DNA from 2 places in the Halomonas sp. KX33721 genome. Region 2 is predicted to be linked to the other one. Evidence: predicted binding sites of a transcription regulator. Region 2 holds the regulator's gene; the other holds the start of a gene.
What was found. Region 2 encodes LexA, which represses DNA repair genes until DNA is damaged. Its sites were predicted from a motif close to TACTGTNTANNTANACAGTA; they were not measured.
Positions count from the first base shown of each region.

Region 1: A3220_RS17660 (S24 family peptidase) is a predicted target of LexA. The motif match lies at 8,583-8,602, and genes of this name have one in related genera.

Region 1 covers NZ_LVIA01000003.1:55,528-65,178, reverse strand. The annotation lists gene smc (chromosome segregation protein SMC) at 1-1,219, opposite strand, end outside; gene ccmI (c-type cytochrome biogenesis protein CcmI) at 1,253-2,494, opposite strand; gene A3220_RS00585 (cytochrome c-type biogenesis protein) at 2,491-2,961, opposite strand; gene A3220_RS00580 (DsbE family thiol:disulfide interchange protein) at 2,952-3,479, opposite strand; gene A3220_RS00575 (heme lyase CcmF/NrfE family subunit) at 3,476-5,482, opposite strand; gene ccmE (cytochrome c maturation protein CcmE) at 5,533-6,042, opposite strand; gene ccmD (heme exporter protein CcmD) at 6,032-6,286, opposite strand; partial or broken gene A3220_RS00560 (heme ABC transporter permease) at 6,286-7,027, opposite strand; gene ccmB (heme exporter protein CcmB) at 7,042-7,734, opposite strand; gene ccmA (cytochrome c biogenesis heme-transporting ATPase CcmA) at 7,790-8,410, opposite strand; gene A3220_RS17660 (S24 family peptidase) at 8,672-9,127, shown strand; gene A3220_RS00540 (YigZ family protein) at 9,155-9,651, shown strand, end outside.
Region 2 covers NZ_LVIA01000032.1:33,081-42,731, forward strand. The annotation lists gene ggt (gamma-glutamyltransferase) at 1-1,198, opposite strand, end outside; gene ppsA (phosphoenolpyruvate synthase) at 1,350-3,734, opposite strand; gene A3220_RS12150 (pyruvate, water dikinase regulatory protein) at 3,971-4,804, shown strand; gene A3220_RS12155 (hypoxanthine-guanine phosphoribosyltransferase) at 4,817-5,395, opposite strand; gene nagZ (beta-N-acetylhexosaminidase) at 5,443-6,453, opposite strand; gene A3220_RS12165 (L,D-transpeptidase) at 6,536-7,051, opposite strand; gene A3220_RS12170 (TetR/AcrR family transcriptional regulator) at 7,029-7,706, opposite strand; gene lexA (transcriptional repressor LexA) at 7,935-8,612, shown strand; gene A3220_RS12180 (energy-coupling factor ABC transporter permease) at 8,634-9,305, opposite strand; gene purU (formyltetrahydrofolate deformylase) at 9,325-9,651, opposite strand, start outside.

The DNA.
Region 1 (9,651 bases), on a different contig from region 2:
CGCGCAGTTGGTCTTGGCTACGGTCGGCATCGCGGCTGGCCTCGCGCCAGCGGTTTTCGGCGTCGGCCCACTGCTGTTCAGCGGCTTCCAGCGCTGGCGTTGCGTCGGCCAGGGTCTGCTCGAGCAATTCGAGCTGCTCTTCCAGCGCTTCATGCTCGGGCAGCAGCTCCTCAAAGCGCTCATCGATCACCGCGAGCCGCTCCTGGTCGCCCTCGCTGACCTGGCGCTGCTCGTCGAGATCCCGTCGGGCGGTGGCAATGTCATTGGCCAACTGCGCTTCGCGGCTGCGGCGGTGGGCCTGGTCCTGCTCTAAGCGGGCAATGCGCGTGGTGGTTTCATAAAACTGCTGCTGGTGGCGGTCCAACACGTCGGCCAGCTCGTCGTGCTGTTCGCGGGCCTGCTCCAGGCGGGTTTCGCACTGACGCACGCCAAACACGTCTTTTTCGACGGCAATTTCCAGCTCGCGGACACGGCTCTCTTGGTGGGACTGTTCGGCCCGCAGGGCGCGGCCGCGCAGCAGCGCCAGCTCGCCTTTTAAGCGGTACTCCTGCTGCTTGAGCTCTTGGTAGCGCTTGGCGGCTTCCGCTTGGCGCTTGAGGCGTTCGAGCTGTTTATCCAGCTCTTCGCGAATATCGTCCAGGCGCTCCAGGTTCTCCTGGGTGCGCCGCATGCGGTTTTCGGTTTCCCGACGGCGCTCTTTGTACTTGGAAATCCCCGCGGCTTCTTCGAGGGTGGCGCGAAGGTCATCCGGGCGCGCTTCGATCAGCCGCGAGATCATCCCCTGGCCGATAATGGCGTAGGAGCGCGGGCCTAGGCCGGTCCCCATGAACAGGTCGGCGATATCCCGGCGGCGGCACTTCTGGCCGTTGAAGAAGTAGTTGGACTGGCCATCCCGGGTCACCAGGCGTTTGACGGCAATTTCTGAGTACTGGGCGTATAAACCGCCCATGCCGCCATCGCGGTTATCGAACTTCAGCTCGATAGAGGCCTGCCCTACCGGCTTACGTCCGGTAGAGCCGTTGAAGATAACGTCGGCCATGGATTCGCCGCGCAGGGTTTTGGCGGAGGACTCCCCCATCACCCAGCGCACGGCGTCGATAATATTGGATTTACCGCAGCCGTTGGGCCCAACGATGGCCGTCATGTTGCCATCGAAGGGCACGGTGACCGGATCGACAAAGGACTTGAACCCAACGAGACGTATAGAGGTTAAGCGCATTGCGACCCTTAGCAGCGGTAGCTTACGTGGTGGTTATTCAAAAACACGGTTAATAACGACATTGGCCGCATCGTCTTCGCTGATAGCACCTACGCTGACGCTCTCCAAATCGCCAAACAGGTCGCCCGGCTGCGGCGTGGCCTGCCCAGATTCTGAGACACGCACCACCAGGCGCGCTTCACGCACCTGGGAGATTTGCGCTTGCGGCGACATGGCGGCGGTATCGTCCAGCACCACGGTCATCGGCAGATCGGCAACCTGCGCGCGGATCACTGCCAGCGGCGGCAGCTCGCCGTCGATATCCCGCGCGGTGATGAACACCGTGGCGTCGTCACTGACGTTGTCTACCAGTGCCTCATCCATGGAAACGTGCACCCGCACCCCTTGGCCCTGAGCGGCGGCAGATGGCTCCGGTGCGACACCCATGCGCTCTTGGGCCACACGGATACCATCACGCAGGGAAGCAGCCGTCTCTGGGTCTGAAATATTGGCAACGGCACGGCGCCAACGGTCGACGGCCGTTTCATAATCACCGTTATCGAAGGCGTGAATGCCCAGAAGCCCCAACACGGTGGGCTGACGGGGGTCTAGTTCAAGCGTTTCATCGACCAGCGCCTGTACCTCGGGCGTTAACTCCCGCTCGGCCATGAAGAAGCGGAGCTGCGCCAACTGAGCGAGCAGCGGCGGAATGCGCCCTTCGATGGCGATCAAGCGCTCCAGCGCATCGACTGCTTTGTCAGGCTGACCGGTATCCCGGTAGAGTGGAAACAGCGAGCTCCACACGTTGGGGTTGTTAGGCTGGCGCTCGGCTTCGGCCTCCATGCGCTCCAGGAACATCATCAACGAGCCTTCCGGGTCGTTTCTGATCTCTTCTTGAATCGCGTAGAGCGTCAGGTCTCCTTCGGCACCGTTTTGCTGATACCAAAACGTACTGGCACCCACCACCGCTACCATGACCAGCGGCACCACCAGCCGTCCAGCGCTCGCAGCTTTCAGTGGCCGCTTGGCCTGAGTGGCAGTGTCTTCCAGCAGGCTGCGCTCTAGCTCTAGGCGATCTTCATTAAAACGAGCGTCGTCGATGTCGCCACGCTCGCGTGCCGCTTCCAGGGACGCCATGCGCCGCTGGAAAATCGCCACGTTCTGCTCGGCAGACGTATCGTTGGCTTCAAAGTGATCTAGCTGGTCGCGCAGAACGCGGGCACCGCGCATGGGGGCAACTAATAGCCACAGCGCGGGCAGTAACAGTAAGGCAATCGCTATCCAGAGCGGTGTCATGAAGACCTCTCGCGGTTAATCAGGGCATCCAAGCGGGCGCGTTCTTCTGCGCTCAACGCTTTCGCAGATGCATTGCGGCGGGCGCGTACCATCAGCACGACGACCAGCATGCCTAGCACCACCAACCCAATGGGTAGCCCCCACAGCAGGTAGGTGCGGTTTTCCAGGCGCGGGTTGTAGAGGATGTACTCCCCAAAGCGCTGCACCATGTGGTTGATGATTTCGATATCCGACTGACCGTCTTGAAGCAGCTGATAGACCCGTTCGCGCATATCACCAGAGATCGGCGCGTCCGAGTCATCGATAGCCTGGTTTTCGCATAACGGGCAGCGCATGGAGGCCGTGAGGTCACGGTAGCGCTGCTCCATCACCGGGTCGTCGAACTCGCGAACTTCAATGCCTGCCGCCACGACACTGCCCGCCAGTGCCAGCAGCATCACGGCGAAGATCCCACGCATTAACGCCATTTTTCTACCTCCGGCAGGATGCGTTCACGAACGTCTTCAGGTGACACGTAGCCTTTATGGTGGTAGCGAATCACTCCATCGGCATCCACCAAGAACGTTTCCGGTGCGCCGTAAACGCCAAGATCAAAGCCCAGGCTGCCTTCAGGGTCGAAAACATTCACTTCAAAGGGGTCGCCAAACTCGCTTAAAAACTCTAAGCCTTTCTCGCGGGTATCTCGGTAGTTGATGCCCACCATACGGATGCCGTTATCAGCGAGTTCTAACAGCTGCGGCATTTCCTGCTTGCAGGCGGGACACCATTCGCCCCATACGTTGACGAGCGTGACCTCCCCTGTCAGCAGCGATTGATCCACCTGACGGTTGGCATCCCGCAACGTGGAGGCTTCGAACGCAGGAAAATCCCGCGCCATCAGCGCTGAGTCTCGCTGTGAAGGGTCGCGCCCCAGCCCTTGATAGAGAAACAGCGCGATGCCCACAAAACCGATGGGTAAAAGAAGCAACAGCAGGCGGCGTGTCATACCGTGGCCTCCTGTGACGGAGATTGATCAATACGTGAGGATGCAGGTTGGCGCGCGGCTGCGCGGCGGTAGCGCTTATCCGCTACGGCCAAGATGCCGCCGAAGGCCATGAGCAGGCCGCCTAACCACAGCCAGCGCACAAACGGCTTGTACTGGACGCGCATGGCATAGCTGCCGTCGCCCAGGTCTTCACCCATGGCCACATAGAGGTCGCGGAACAAACCAGGGCGCAGCGCAACTTGGGTCATGGGCATGCCGGTGGCGAGGTAAAGGCGCTTCTCGGGGCGCATCACGAAGCTGCGTCCCTCGTCCCCGCGCTGTACCTGAATGATCGAAGTATCGGCCAGGAAGTTGGGGCCACGTCGGTTGGTGAGTTCCGTCATGGTGAACTGATAGCCCGCCACTTCCACGGTGGTGCCCGGCGACATGCGCACGTTGCGTTCGATGTTGTAGTTCGAAACGACGGCAACGCCCACGATGGTCACCGCAATGCCCACGTGGCCCAGCACCATTCCCCAATAAGAGAGCGAGAGCTTGCGCAGCCCGGCGACAAACGAGCTGGCGTGACGGGTCTTGTCGAACAGGTCGCGCACCATCGGCAAGACGATCCACAGCGCAGAAATAATGCCCAGCGACACCCACAGGTTCCATTCGCCGCCGTAGACCAACGGCATGGCCACACCCAGCACGATGGCAGCTGCCGCCGCGAGACCTAGCTTGCGCCACAGCTCACGACCGCTCATGCTTTTCCAGCGCGCCACCGGCCCCAAGCCCATGAAGACACACATCACCACGGTGAGCGGTACGAACAGCGCATTGAAGTAAGGCGGGCCTACGCTGATTTTACCCAACCCCAGAGAATCCAGAATCAGCGGGTACACCGTGCCCAAGAGCACCGTGACGGTCATGATGACCAAAATGATGTTGTTGATCAGCAGCAGCGAATCCCGCGAGAGCCAGTTAAAACCGACCTTATGGCTCACCCGCGGCGCACGCAGGGCAAACACTAGCAGCGATAGCGTGACGGTAATCGCCAGCAGCATCAAAATGAAGAAGCCACGGGTGGGGTCATTGGCAAAGGCATGGACCGAGGTCAGTACGCCCGAGCGCACCAAGAAGGTGCCCATCAGCGACAGCGAGAACGTCGAGATCGCCAGCAGCACCGTCCAGCTCTTGAACGAGCCACGTTTTTCGGTCACCGCCAGCGAGTGAACCAGTGCCGTGCCCGTTAGCCAGGGCAATAGCGAAGCGTTCTCCACCGGGTCCCAGAACCACCAGCCGCCCCAGCCAAGCTCGTAGTAGGCCCACCAGCTGCCGAGTGCGATCCCGACGGTGAGAAACGCCCAGGCCACGTTGGTCCAGGGGCGCGCCCAGCGGGTCCAAGCGGCGTCTAAGCGCCCGCCCAGCAGGGCGGCAATCGCGAAAGCAAACACCACCGAAAAGCCCACATAACCCATGTAGAGCATCGGCGGGTGAACCACTAGGCCAAAATCCTGCAACAGCGGATTCAGGTCGGCGCCATCTTGCGGCATGTTGGGCAGCAAGCGCTCGAAGGGGTTGGAGGTCATCAAAATGAAGAGCAAGAAGCCCACACACACCATGCCCATGATGCCCTGCACTCTGGCCACCATGTCGCGGGGCAAGTCGCCCGAGAAGACCGATGCCGCGAATCCCCAACCCGCCAGCATCAAGCTCCATAGCAGCACCGAGCCTTCATGGTTACCCCACACGGCGCTGAATTTGTAGTACCAGGGCAGCAGAGAGTTGGAGTTGTTAGCGACATTAGCCACGCTGAAATCGTCCAGCATGTAGCTGGCGGTCAAGCAGAGGTAGGCAATGGTCACAAACAGGAATTGGCCGATGGCCATGGGACGACCATAGGCCATCCACAGCGGGCGACGCGTGGCAGCCCCGGCAAGCGGCATCACCGCCTGAACCACCGCCATGAGTAGCGCGATGACCAGGGCAAAGTGGCCGATTTCAGGAATGATCTTAATCAACATGGGTGCTCCGAATTAGCATCAGGCTTTATCGCACAGCGTGCGTGCAGTCGTTAATAGTCGCTTCCTTCTGGGGAGCCTTCCTGCTCTAGGCGCTTGCCCACTTCGGCAGCTTTCGCTTGAAAGTCGGCCGGGGAGTAGCCTGCTTCTTCCAGTGCCTGCGCCACTTCGGGCGGCATGTAGTTTTCATCGTGGCGCGCCAGTACTTTATCGGCGTAGAGGCGGCCATCGGCCTGAAGCTCGCCAACCACCACCACGCCCTGCCCTTCACGGAACAGGTCCGGCAGAATACCGCTGTAGTAGACCTCTAGATCATCCACGTAGTCAGTCACTACGAACTCAACATCGAGGCTTTCCGGGTCGCGGGACACAGAGCCCTCTTTGACCATGCCCCCCGCGCGAATTTGGCGCTCCATAGGGGCATCGCCTTGGGCAATTTGTACCGGGCTGAAAAACAGATTGATATTGGCGCGCAGCGCATACAGGGTGAGCCCCACCGCAATGGCGGTGAGCGACAATAGCCCTAAGATAACAAACAGCTTCTGTTTACGTTTAGGCGTCATGGTGAACGTCCTTCTGAGCAGAGTTAACTGGCTCTTGCAGGGGCTGCGCGTGCGATGGCTGAGCGTTGCGCTGGGCATTTTCACGACGCGCCCGGCGCTTTACCACGTTGAGTAGCTGGCGGCGCTCCTGACGTGCGTGCCACACAATCACTAGCATCAACAGCGCAGTGACTCCCCAGGCAGCCCACACGTAGACCGCGTGACCGCCCATGGCAAAAAATTCGTTTAGCGAGGAAAAGGCCATTAGTTCGTCTCCTCGGCAAGCTCGCGCACCCAGCGCTTATTGGCTTCTCGACGCAGAATCTCGCTGCGCGTGCGCATCAGCGTGAGCGCAATAAAAAAAGCTGTAAAAGCCCAATACCATGATCAGCAGCGGTGCCCACATGTCCATGGTCATGGCAGAGCGCCCTGTAATCGTGAAAGTGGCGGGCTGGTGAAGGGTGTACCACCAATCCACTGAGTACTTAATAATCGGAATATTGATCACGCCCACCATCGCTAGCACCGACGCGGCACGGGAGCCGCTATCGCGGCTGCTAAACGCACCGCGCAAGGCAATTACGCCCAGGTAGAGAAACAGCAGAATCAGCATGGAGGTAAGCCGTGCATCCCACATCCACCAGGTTCCCCAGGTGGGCACGCCCCATACTGCGCCCGAAAAAAGCGCTACGAAGGTCATCGCGGCACCCAGCGGGGCCATCACGGTGGCGACCATATCCGCCACTTTGATCTTCCAGACCATGAATACCAGCCCGGAGACCGCCATGGAGACAAAGATGGATTGGGCTAGGAATGCGGCGGGTACGTGGACATAAATGATGCGAAAACTATTGCCCTGTTGATAGTCCGCAGGCGCAAAGGCCAACCCCCAGACGGTGCCTACCAACAGCAGCAGCGTCGCCGCCACCCAAAAAAGTGGCTGCAGCTTGGCGCTAATGGCATAGAACCACTTGGGTGATCTTAGTTTGTTGATAAAGGCCCACATGGTGTTCCCGTCCTCTAACCGTTAATGCTGATGCGCAGCGATGCCGCAATGGCCCAGGGAGCCAACATCAGCGCCAGCGCTAACAGTGCGCCTAAAATCGCCAGATGCGCGGCAATACCCTCGCCAAAAATAGCGGCTTGTACGGCACCTGCGCCGAAAATTAGTACTGGTATATAGAGCGGCAGCACTAGCAGCGAGAGCAGCACACCGCCACGGGCCAGCCCTACTGTTAGCGCCGCTCCGATCGCCCCAATTAAGCTCAAGCTGGCCGTACCGAGTGCCAACGACAGCGCTAGCACGGCGTAGCTTCCCGCTGGAAGCGACAGCATGATGCCCAGCAGCGGTGCCATCAGTGCCAGCGGCAGCCCCGTCAGCAACCAATGTACCGCCACTTTTGCCAACCCCAGCGCCGCCAGCGGCTGGGGTGCCAGTAATAGTTGTTCCAGGCTGCCATCGTCGTAGTCGCTGCGAAACAGGCTATCCAGCGAAAGCAGTGCCGCGAGCAGTGCGGCCACCCATAAAAGCCCTGGCGCAATGCTTGCCAACAGCTCTGGATCCGGTGAAATACCAATGGGAAACAGGGTAATCACCAGCGCAAAGAACACCAGCGGATTGAGCACTTCGCCACGACGGCGCAACATCAAGGTGAGGTCGCGTTTGAGGGTTGCCTTTATGGCCACCATCAAACCGCCCTGGGGTGCATGCATAGCCACCTCTGGGGTGCTCAGTTGAGCGTATGAACGTTGCAACGCTGTCTCCTTCTTACCCCAGCTGAATGCGCCTAAGCACAGGTGACTCGGTCAACGCGTGGTGGGTGGTGACCAGAACGCAGCCGCCAGACTGTGCATGCGCCACCAACTGTGCCTCTAGCGCCGCCACCCCTTGGCGATCGATTGCGGTGAAAGGCTCGTCGAGCACCCACAGCACCCGCTGGGTCAGGGTCAGGCGTGCCAGCGCCACGCGCCGCTGCTGCCCGGCTGAAAGCTGGCCGGCGGGGACATCTTCAAACCCCGCCAACCCAACGGCAGCCAACGCTGCCTCACGTGCAGGTTCGCTGCCCTTTTCCCCGCTAAGCGCCTGATACCAAGCTAGATTCTCCAGCGGTGACAGGCCTGCTTTCACGCCTGGGGCATGACCTAGATAGAGTAAATTGGCGAGAAAATGTTCACGGGCTTGGCGCATGGGTTCGCCATTCCAGTAAAGCTCGCCACGGTAATCGGTTAATTGGCCAGAGAGTATTTTCAGCAGGGTCGTCTTGCCGCTGCCGTTGGGGCCTTCAATGCGCACGATCTCACCGCTTTGGATATCGAGATCGAGCCCTTCAAACAGCCAACGGTCGTCGCGTTCACAGGCCAATTGTCGGGCTTGCAGGCACAGGCTCAAAAGACACTCCAGGCACGTTGATTTTGGGTCGAACTCTACACGGAAAGGCCCTTTCTCGCCAGTCACGCTCTGCGGTCTTGGGTCGCAGCGTGACCTGTCTCAATTTCCGCGTAAGAAACCCAGGTGTGAGACAGCACTAGCACTGTATGCAAAAACAGGCTTATACTGTAACAACTGTATAAATAGACACCACAGAATAAAACTACAGCTATCGACTCAATCAAACGCCTTGGCAACGGGCGCTGCATGGGAGAACACACTATGACGATTTGCCTATCCCCTCAGGTAACGTCTCACGTACCTTCTTACGTACCCTCTCAGACGCTGTCTCAACCGGTAGCGCCATCGACGCCTACCCCACTAGCGTCTCGCAGCGCCTCATCACATGCGCGCCAAGCGTGCACACCCCCTCGCGTCACACGTCGCAACACCTACGCCCTGCGTATTCGCGGCGATCGCATGCGCGACTGCAACCTCTTCGACGGCGATGTCATCATCATTCATCGCCACCAGCACGACGCTCATCAAGAAACCGTCGTAGCAACGATTAACCAGCGGGAAGTGGCGCTGAAGCAGCTCTCTATCAGCCGTTTAGGCATTCATTTATGGCCCGAAGATGCAGCGATGCCCGAAGTCTTCCTGCATAATTGTGATATCCAGGTGCTGGGCATGGTAATGGGCGTAGCCCACCACGCAACGGAAACCCGGCACCATTAACGTTATCCACCCTGCCGGGAGTACTATTTGCGCTATCGAGTCCCTGATTTAGCCCCTAAGACATGGCACACCGCCGAGATTGACGTTGAAAAGAGTCAGTTCTTGGCCTGGGTGTGCCACGCTCCTACCACCGACGCCTTCGACGCGCTGCTTCAAGCGGCCAAAGCTGCCCACCCGAATGCCAGCCATCACTGCACTGCGTTTATCGCCGGACCTCCTGGAGAGCAAACGCATATTGGCTTTTCCGACGACGGCGAGCCCGGCGGAACCGCAGGCCGTCCGATGTTCCAGGCGTTGCAGGGCAGCCAGATTGGCGAAATTGGTTGCGTGGTGATTCGCTACTTTGGCGGCACCAAGTTAGGTACCGGAGGTTTGGCACGCGCTTATGCGCAGGCGGTCAATGCCGGGCTGGAAACGCTGCCCACCCGGGAAGTCGTCGAGCGGGATAGCTATTTATTAAAGGTCCGCTTCGCCCACGAAGCGCAAGCCCGCGCTTGGTGCGACGAGCAGGCACTGCCCGTGCA
Region 2 (9,651 bases):
CGGGCTGGCTGGCAAAGCTAACGGTCAATTCACCTGGATTGCCCGGTTCGGCGCTCTCACCCATGCTCTCTTCACCGATTAGCTCGCTGCGTTTACCAAGGTAGTCAGGCGCTAGCATGAGCGACCAGTCACCGCCCGGTGCCTCGACAAAGTCAGGGTCAGCGATGTAGCGGCCCCGGTCAGCAAACGCCAGCCGCGAGGCTTCTAGAAATTGATGCAGCCAGCCACTACTGGTCACGCCATTTTCCAGCGGCGCCTCCAACAGCGGTTGCTGGTCCAGCATACCGAGAATTTGCATGATCGTTAGATGGCCAGAAGAGGGAGGAGGAAACCCGCACACTTCCCACTGCTGCCAGGGGGTGCATAGCGGCTCACGCTCAAGAGATTGGTAACCACTGATGTCATCAAGCGAGATCTTACCGGGTCGAACCGGATGCGACTGCACCTGCTCAACGAGATCCTCCGCGACCTCACCTTCATAAAAGGCAGCGCTGCCCTCTTCTGCAATGCGACGCAAAATAGCGGCTAAGGCAGGATTTTTTAGTGTGGTGCCCACTTCCAGGGGCTCTCCATCGGCGGAGTAATAAAACGCTTGAGCCAGGTCGTTTTCGCGCAGATATTCGTCATTAGCCAGGCTGGTGTGCAGCCGCTGGCTCACCGCGAACCCCTCTTCCGCCAGTGTAATCGCGGGGGTAAAGAGTTCTTGCCAAGCCAACTGGCCGTGCTCAGCATGGGCCTGTTCCAACATACGCAAGGTACCGGGCACGCCCACCGACAACCCGCTGGCGACCGCTTCCATAAAAGGCAGCGGCTCGCCATCTTCCATAAAGAGCTCGCCGGTTACGGCGGCAGGCGCCGTTTCACGGCCATCATAAGCCTGTACATCAGCACCATCAAAGTGCATCAAAAATGCGCCGCCACCAATCCCACTGGATTGCGGCTCCACCAGAGTTAATACCATTTGTACGGCGACCGCCGCATCAATGGCATTCCCCCCAGCCTTGAGCACCTGATAGCCCGCGTCGGTAGCCAGCGGGTTAGCCGCCGCCACCGCGAAGGAGTCTGCCGCCCATCCCGGCTTCTCCTCAAAGCCTGACCCTACTTCCGGTGTAATGGAGGGTGTTTCGTAACCAAACCCCCAACTCACCATTGGCGCCAGCAGTAAACCAGTGAGTGAGAGTGCCCTTTTTGGCAGCATAACCTTTCTCCTTAAACCGTGTCTCAGACGTGAATCACCAAGGCGTAACCGCCTTTTGAGCGCTCAAGCAATAGCGTAGCCTATAAAACGACTGCGCCCGGCACAATGGCCAGGCGCAAAATAGCAAGCACGCTAATCAAGCTGAAGGAGGCTAAGCAATAGTTTCCCCCGCCAACATGAACCACGTTTCCAGCACTGCATCGGGGTTGAGTGACACGGAGTCAATGCCCTGCTCCATCAACCACTTGGCAAGATCCGGGTGGTCCGAAGGGCCTTGGCCGCAGATCCCCACGTACTTACCTTTCTCTTTACAGGCCTTAATAGCCATGGCCAGCAGCTTTTTCACCGCGGGGTTACGTTCGTCAAACAAGTGCGCGACGATGCCCGAGTCTCGATCCAAACCCAGCGTTAACTGGGTAAGGTCATTCGAGCCAATGGAGAAGCCATCGAAATACTCGAGGAACTCGTCCGCCAATAGCGCGTTGGCAGGCAATTCACACATCATGATGACCTTCAAACCATCAGGGTGCTCATCACCGCCACGCTGCAAACCGTTAGCCGCTAGCAGATCGACTACTTCACGCGCTTCATCCGTGGTGCGCACAAACGGCACCATGATTTCGACGTTGGTCAGCCCCATGTCGTCACGCACACGTTTCAGCGCGCGACATTCGAGCTCGAAACAAGGACGAAATGCCTCGGAGATATAGCGAGAAGCCCCACGGAAACCCAGCATAGGGTTCTCTTCACCGGGCTCGTAGAGTTTGCCGCCTATCAGGTTTTCATACTCGTTGGACTTAAAATCCGACAACCGAACGATCACGCGCTGCGGATGAAAAGCAGCAGCTAGCGTGGAAATTCCCTCCACCAGCTTATCGACGTAGAAGCTCACCGGATCGGCGTAACCAGCAGTACGTAGATCGATCACCTGCTGTAGATCAGCAGGCAGCGTATCGTACTCAAGCAGCGCTTTCGGGTGCACACCAATCATGCGATTGATGATGAATTCAAGACGCGCCAAGCCAACGCCTGCATGGGGCAAACTAGCGAAACCGAAAGCGCGATCCGGGTTGCCCACGTTCATCATAATTTTAAACGGAATCTCCGGCATGGAATCAACGCTGGACACGTTGCAGTCAAAAGCCAGCAACCCTTCATAAACGTGGCCGGTATCCCCTTCCGCACACGAAACCGTAACGTCAATGCCTTCTTGTAGCTGCGTGGTCGCATCGCCACAGCCAACCACCGCAGGAATGCCCAATTCCCGGGCAATAATCGCCGCGTGGCAGGTACGCCCACCACGGTTAGTCACGATTGCCGAGGCGCGCTTCATGATGGGCTCCCAATCTGGGTCCGTCATGTCGGTGACCAAGATGTCGCCTTCTTGAATTTTGTCCATCTCGTCTGGGCTGAGGACAATCTTAACTGCCCCGCTGCCGATACGCTGGCCAATGGCACGGCCAGTAATCAGCGTGCGCCCTTTCTCACGCAGTTGGAAGCGCTCAAGCTTACCGCCCTCCTGCTGTGACACGACGGTTTCAGGACGCGCTTGAACGATATAGAGCTTGCCGTCATCGCCATCCAATGCCCACTCAATATCCATCGGGCGCTGGTAGTGTTGCTCAATGGTCACTGCTTGACGAGCAAGATCCATCACCTGCTCATCGTTGATGCAGAAGCGGCCACGGTCTTTGAAAGGCACGTCAACGGTTTCAACAGATTTACCGGCGCTGGCATCTTGGCCGTAAACCATCTTGATCAACTTGGACCCTAACGTGCGGCGCAGAACGGCCGGGCGGCCAGCAGCCAGGGTGGGCTTGTGAACATAGAACTCGTCAGGATTGACGGCTCCCTGCACCACGGTTTCGCCCAGCCCCCAAGAGGCCGTGACAAAAACGGCATCACGGTAGCCAGATTCGGTATCCAGGGTAAACATAACGCCTGATGCGCCGGTTTCAGAGCGCACCATCTTTTGAACGCCCGCTGACAGCGCAACATTCTCGTGGGCGTAGCCACGATGCACACGGTAGGAGATGGCGCGATCGTTAAACAGCGAGGCAAACACTTCATGCACCGCATGTTTGATATTGGCAAAACCTTCAATGTTCAAGAAGGTTTCCTGCTGCCCAGCGAAGGAGGCATCGGGAAGGTCTTCCGCCGTGGCGGAGCTGCGCACGGCTACTTTGAGGCTTGGATGTTGCGTTTGGAGCTGTTCGTAGGCATCGCGAAGCGCGGCTTCAAAGCCAGGCGGCAGCGGTGTATCAATGATCCACTGACGAATCGTTTTTCCTGCCTCAGCCAGTGCTTTGACATCATCGACATCTAAACGAGCAAGCTTGTCATTAATGCGGTCGTTCAGACCTTCGTGAGAGAGAAACTCGCGGTATGCGTGAGCAGTGGTCGCGAAGCCGCCTGGCACCGTGACGCCTACACCCGATAAATTGGAAATCATTTCGCCAAGCGAAGCGTTTTTACCACCCACGCGTTCGACGTCTGCCATACCTAGCTGATCGAACCACAGAATGTACTCTTCCACGCAACCCCCTCGCTTTTAGACTTCGTTACGACCCGTTGGGACGACACTAATAGACGTTGTCACCCTAGCACTGCGGCAGCGTATTCGCCATTGGTCTAACAGCGAAGGGAGTGGAGGATTTTTACAACAAATACACAAAATTAGCGTTTTATGTAGTATCGACTAGGCGTTGTGCTCATCGTTTGCACAGCACACAATAGCTTATCTATGAACATGGCAGACTGGCGGATCAGGTTATGAAACGAACAGCTTTCTTTATTTCGGATGGCACCGGCATCACCGCAGAAAGCTTAGGGCGCAGTCTCTTAGCGCAGTTCAGTGATGTGGAGATCAATATGCTGACTAAACCGTATATTGATACGGTTGAAAAAGCACAGGCACTGGCACAGATTATCGAATCGACCGCCGTACGCGATGGCTGTAGACCGATTATCATTGATACGATTGTGGATCAACAGATTCGTAACGTTATCCGCCAAGCGTCGGGGTTTAAGGTCGATATTTTTTCGACGTTTCTAGAACCCCTTGAGCAGGAGCTGGAAACGCACTCTTCCTACAGCGTCGGCAGAACACACTCCATCGGTAGCGACGACGTATATATGGATCGCATCCACTCGGTTCACTTTGCACTCGATAACGACGATGGAGCACGCACCCACCAATACGACAAAGCCGATATTATTCTAGTGGGGGTTTCCCGCTGTGGTAAAACGCCGACCTCACTCTACTTGGCGCTGCAGTTCGGCATTCGCGCCGCGAACTATCCGCTCACCGAAGATGACCTGGATGAAGATGGCAGCTTGAAGCTACCCAAAGCGCTGGCACCTCATCGGCACAAGCTGTTTGGCCTTACCATTGATGCACGCCGACTCTCGGCCATTCGTAATGAACGCCGCCCCAATAGCCGCTATAGCTCGATGGATCAGTGCTTACAAGAAGTAGAGCAGGCAGAATCGCTGTACCGGGCAATGCATATTCCGTTTATTGATACGACGCGATTTTCAATAGAAGAGATCTCTACGCGCATGATTGCGGAAACCGGCCTAGCGAGGCGGTTCTCACCCCGCTAGGATTGCGCTAGCTTACATGCCCTTGGGAGCAAAAATTCCAGGGGCATTACGCCAGTAGCCTTTGTAGTCCATACCAAAACCAAACACGTAACGGTCGGCCACTTCTAGGCTGCAGTAATCTGCTTTTAATCCCGGAACGGCTTTGCGGTCGTGCTGCTTGTCGACCAACACTGCGGTAGTCACACTGGCCGCCTGGGCTTCTTTGCAGTATTCCAGAATGGCCGCTAGGGTTGCGCCTTCATCGAGGATGTCGTCAACAATCACTACATGTCGGCCCGCCATGGGAATTTCAGGCGATACGCGCCAGAAAAGCTCACCGCCGCGCAGCTCGTTGCGGTAACGGGTCGCATGTAAATAGTCCACTTCCAGCGGAAAACCAAGACGCGTCAGCAGATGCCCCGTGGTAATGAGCCCGCCATTCATAACGCAGTAAAACACCGGTAGCTTGTCGCCCAAGTCTCGCGTGATCTCTTCCGCCATGCGATCCAACGCTCGCTCAACCTGCTCTTGTGAAATCAGGCAGTCGGCGTTATCCATCAACTCACGCATAGAATCTAACGATTCAAGCGCTTCTTTATCCAACTTGGACATGCTACTTCTCCAAAAACATCTAATAAGAAAACGGTATAAAAATGGAATTAATTCGCTAGCGCTTCGAGCTTGGCATGCGTGCGGCGCCAACGGCCGAGTGCAGCCAGTGCATCCAGTTCAGGCCTAGCACGGCCGTAACGCAGCTTGGCAGGCCGTTTATTCAGCACCCCTTGGCAGGCCCCTAGTACCTCAATGGCTGCCGCTCGGTCATTGCAGATCAGCAACATATCGCAGCCAGCGGCCAGCGCCGCTTTGGCACGCTCAGCCGGGCCGCCTGCCTCATGCGCCCCCGTCATGCTTAAATCATCGGAAAAAATACACCCTTTGAACCCCAATGATTCACGCAGCATGCCTAACCAGTTGGGTGAGAACCCTGCAGGGCGAGTATCAAACGCTGAATAAGTCACGTGGGCAGGCATGACACCGTTCAACACACCCGCTAACTCGCGAAACGGCACGAGGTCTCGGGCTTTCAGCTCGGCCAGGGGTCGCTCATCCACTGGCAGCGCAATATGGGAATCCGCCGCCACTCCGCCATGGCCAGGAAAATGCTTACCAACTGCCGCCATGCCAGCTTCATGCAAGCCTTCGATAAAGGCGCGCCCTAGTTGGGCGACATGCTCTGGATCGCTGCTGAAACTACGGTCGCCAATGACGCTGGAGATACCGCTCTCAACATCCAACACTGGCGCAAAACTCATATCCAACCCACAGGCGGCCATTTCCATCCCCAGCAGCCAGCCTGTGTCTTTGGCTAAGGTGAGCCCTGCTACTGGGTCGCTGGCATACAGATCGCCAATTCGCGCCATGGCGGGCAGCTTGGTCACCCCTTTTTTGATCCGCTGGACTCGACCGCCCTCTTGGTCAATACCTAGCAGTAGATCACCACGCACACGACGAATACTGCTGCAGAGCTGCCGCACTTGGTACGCATCTTCGACATTACGGGCGAACAGGATAACGCCGCCCACCGCAGGGTCTTTTAGCAATGTCTTTTCAGCGTTGGATAACTGCGGCCCTTCTAGGTCAAGCATGACCGGGCCAATGGGTTGCGTCATGGGGAGGATCCGACAAAAAGGGCGCCATTTTAGACTAACCGCTTAGCGTGTCAAAATTCTGGCAGGACGCCCGGAAGTGGGCTTAATGCAACCAAACCGGCGTACCGGGTTGGGCGTGTGCAAACAGGTAGTGTAAATCGTGATTTCGCAGGCGGATGCAGCCGTGAGAGGCAGCCACACCCATCGGTTGTTCTTCAGGCGTGCCGTGCAAATAAATGTAGCGCCGCTGGGAGTCCACGTCAGCGCCGCGGTTAACGCCGCGCTCCAGCCCGCAGAGCCACATAATGCGCGTTAGAATCCAGTCTCGCTCAGGGTAATTGGTCGCCAATTCAGGCGAAAATACTTCGCCAGTCCATCGGCGACCACGAAATACCGCATTATCAGGCAAGTCCTTGCCGATAGACGCACGGACATAGTGCCAGCCCAGCGGTGTTTGGCCGCTACCCTCTTGCTGCCCTACGCCAGCAACCCCAGTGGAGATCGCGCACTCATAGTTCACTTCCTTTCCCTGCCACCAGCGCAACCGCTGCCGCTGGGTGTCAATCTCCACCCAACCAGATTGGGAAGGCGGTAATTCAGCTAGCCTGGGCGTTGCCATGGTTTCCCTCTTCAACCGCAGCCGGTAGCGGCGCGTTCATCGCAGCAACAACGACTGGACGTAGCCGCCGCACAAGGTCACGCACCGTCACCTGCTCTTGATAATCCTTTGCAGCAATATCACGCAGGGCATCCAGTCCTGAGAGCGTAAATATCACTGTGCCTAGCATAAAGTGTAGCCGCCAAAAGCGCTCGGCGTCCGGCAGCTCAGGCGTGGCTTTACGCACCAGCTCGGTAAAACGGGTAAATACATCGCCATACTGCTGCTGAATATAGCGACGCAGATGCCCTTGCGCCTGACTGTAGGCTAACCCTAGTAGCCGCATAAATACCTTCAGGCTATTACGTTCGGCGGGCACTGCCAGTACCGTAGTGGCCATGGTCTCTAACAGCACTTCTAGAGGAATAGGCTGGCCTTGATAGTGAGCTTCTAGCTCGTCCAGTGCGGTGTGAAAACGCTCTGAAAATGGATCGAGATAGCGGGAAAACACCGCTTGAATTAGCGCTTTTTTGGAACCAAAGTGGTAGTTCACGGCCGCCAAATTAACCCGGGCCTTGCTGGTGATATTACGCAGCGACGTCTCGGCAAAGCCTCGCTCTGCAAACAGTACCTCTGCAGTATCTAAAATACGCGTTACCGTATCCGATTGGGCCATAGCGCCCTCCAAAAAACAGGTGTTTTAAACATAGCTGAATACTATGTCATAACCCCTGCTGGCTCAATCTCTTATCCAAAGGGTAGTAAGCGTTAACTAAACACTTAACGACTGTCTCGGTTGGGTGTAACTCGTCATGTACTGGACAGAGCAACATACTGTATACTTAAACACATACTGATTAAGCCGACATGTAGCTACTGTCTTTTCACTGTTTTGGAGTTTGGTATGTCGCGTCCACTCACAGCACGTCAGCAGCACGTATTTGATTTTATTGTTAAGACCATGGGTGAGCTTGGCTACCCCCCTACCCGCGCCGAAATTGCCAAAGCGCTGGGATTCCGCTCGCCTAACGCAGCAGAAGAGCATTTGCGTGCGCTCGAGCGCAAAGGCGCTATTCGTATAATTCGCAATACATCACGAGGCATCCGCTTACCTAACCAGGAGCCGCAGGAGCTTACTGAAACGCCAGCGGCTGCAGCACCTGCTACTAATGAGCCGCTGCCCAATGGGCTTCCTGTGATTGGTGAGGTCGCCGCTGGCAGCCCTATCCTTGCGGCTGAACATATTGACCGTTACTGCCCGCTGCCCGCTGAGTACTTCACGCCTAAAGCAGATTACCTGCTACGGGTGCGCGGCCTATCCATGAAAGATGTAGGCATTCTTGAAGGCGACCTTCTGGCCGTGCATCGCACTGACCGCGTTCGCGATGGGCAAATTGTCGTGGCACGACTAGAAGACGAAGTAACAGTCAAGCGTTTTAAACGCCAAGGGCATCAAGTAACACTGATTGCCGAGAACGCAGATTTCGCACCAATTGAGATCGACCTACGCACTCAGCAGCTTGATATTGAAGGCGTGGGTGTTGGTGTTATTCGCGGTGGTAATGGGCAAGCGCTTGGCTAGTTGCCCAACCTGTAAGGCAGGCTACTGCAAGTCGATATAGCGGTGGTCATTAAAGGTGGCCACCCAGCTTGGGTGGTACACTAGTAAAATACTCAGCAGCATACCGGTTATAAATGCCTCTGACGGCATCAGTAACGGTAAAAAGCGGGCATACTCTTGGGCGAGATAGACGGCCTCGGGATCAGTGCCCGCTACGATAATCAGCGCAACAGCAGATAGCCCTCCCCCTAAGGTCGCCAAGGCCGTTCCAAAAAAGCCACAAGCAAATAAAAACACCATCAAATTATCAGGCAACCGACGGTCAACGATTCGCCATACAAAACCGGTCACGGTCGCAGGCACAATACCTGTCACCAGCATATTTGCCCCCATTAGCGACCAATCGTTTCTGCCAATAGCTACCATGGCGACATTAATCATCACGTTGCTGATCAACGCCAGCGGCATTTTAAAGACTAGCGTCATCAGCACCGTAAACACCAAGTGAAGCGTTAACCAGTCCACCGCTTGCGCACGCAATTGCCACATCAACATGACGGCCAACGTAGCTGCCATCCAGCGGTGCTGAAGCGCTGTATCCTCAAGTAGTGGCCGCCAGGGGCGCAGGCATAAGCACCAGACGATGACACCCAACGATAAAAGCCACGTCATCACGAGTGCCCACGGTGCCAATACGCTTTGTGCAAACGACATAGCGCCCCCCTTCTGCCGATTAGCTAAAAACGACCGTTTTGTTGCCGTGAATTAGCACGCGATCTTCTAGGTGCCAACGCAGCCCCCGCGCCAATACCGCTTTTTCCACATCGCGACCAAAACGTACCAAATCAGTAGGCGTGTGACAGTGGCTGACCCGGTGAATGTCCTGCTCAATTATGGGGCCTGCATCCAGCTCTTCTGTCACATAGTGGCAAGTTGCCCCAATCAGTTTCACGCCCCGCTCATAGGCTTGATGATACGGCTTGGCACCCGCAAAGGAAGGCAAGAAGCTGTGATGAATGTTAATCACGCGCCCTGCATACCGTTCACAAAGCGAAGGTGG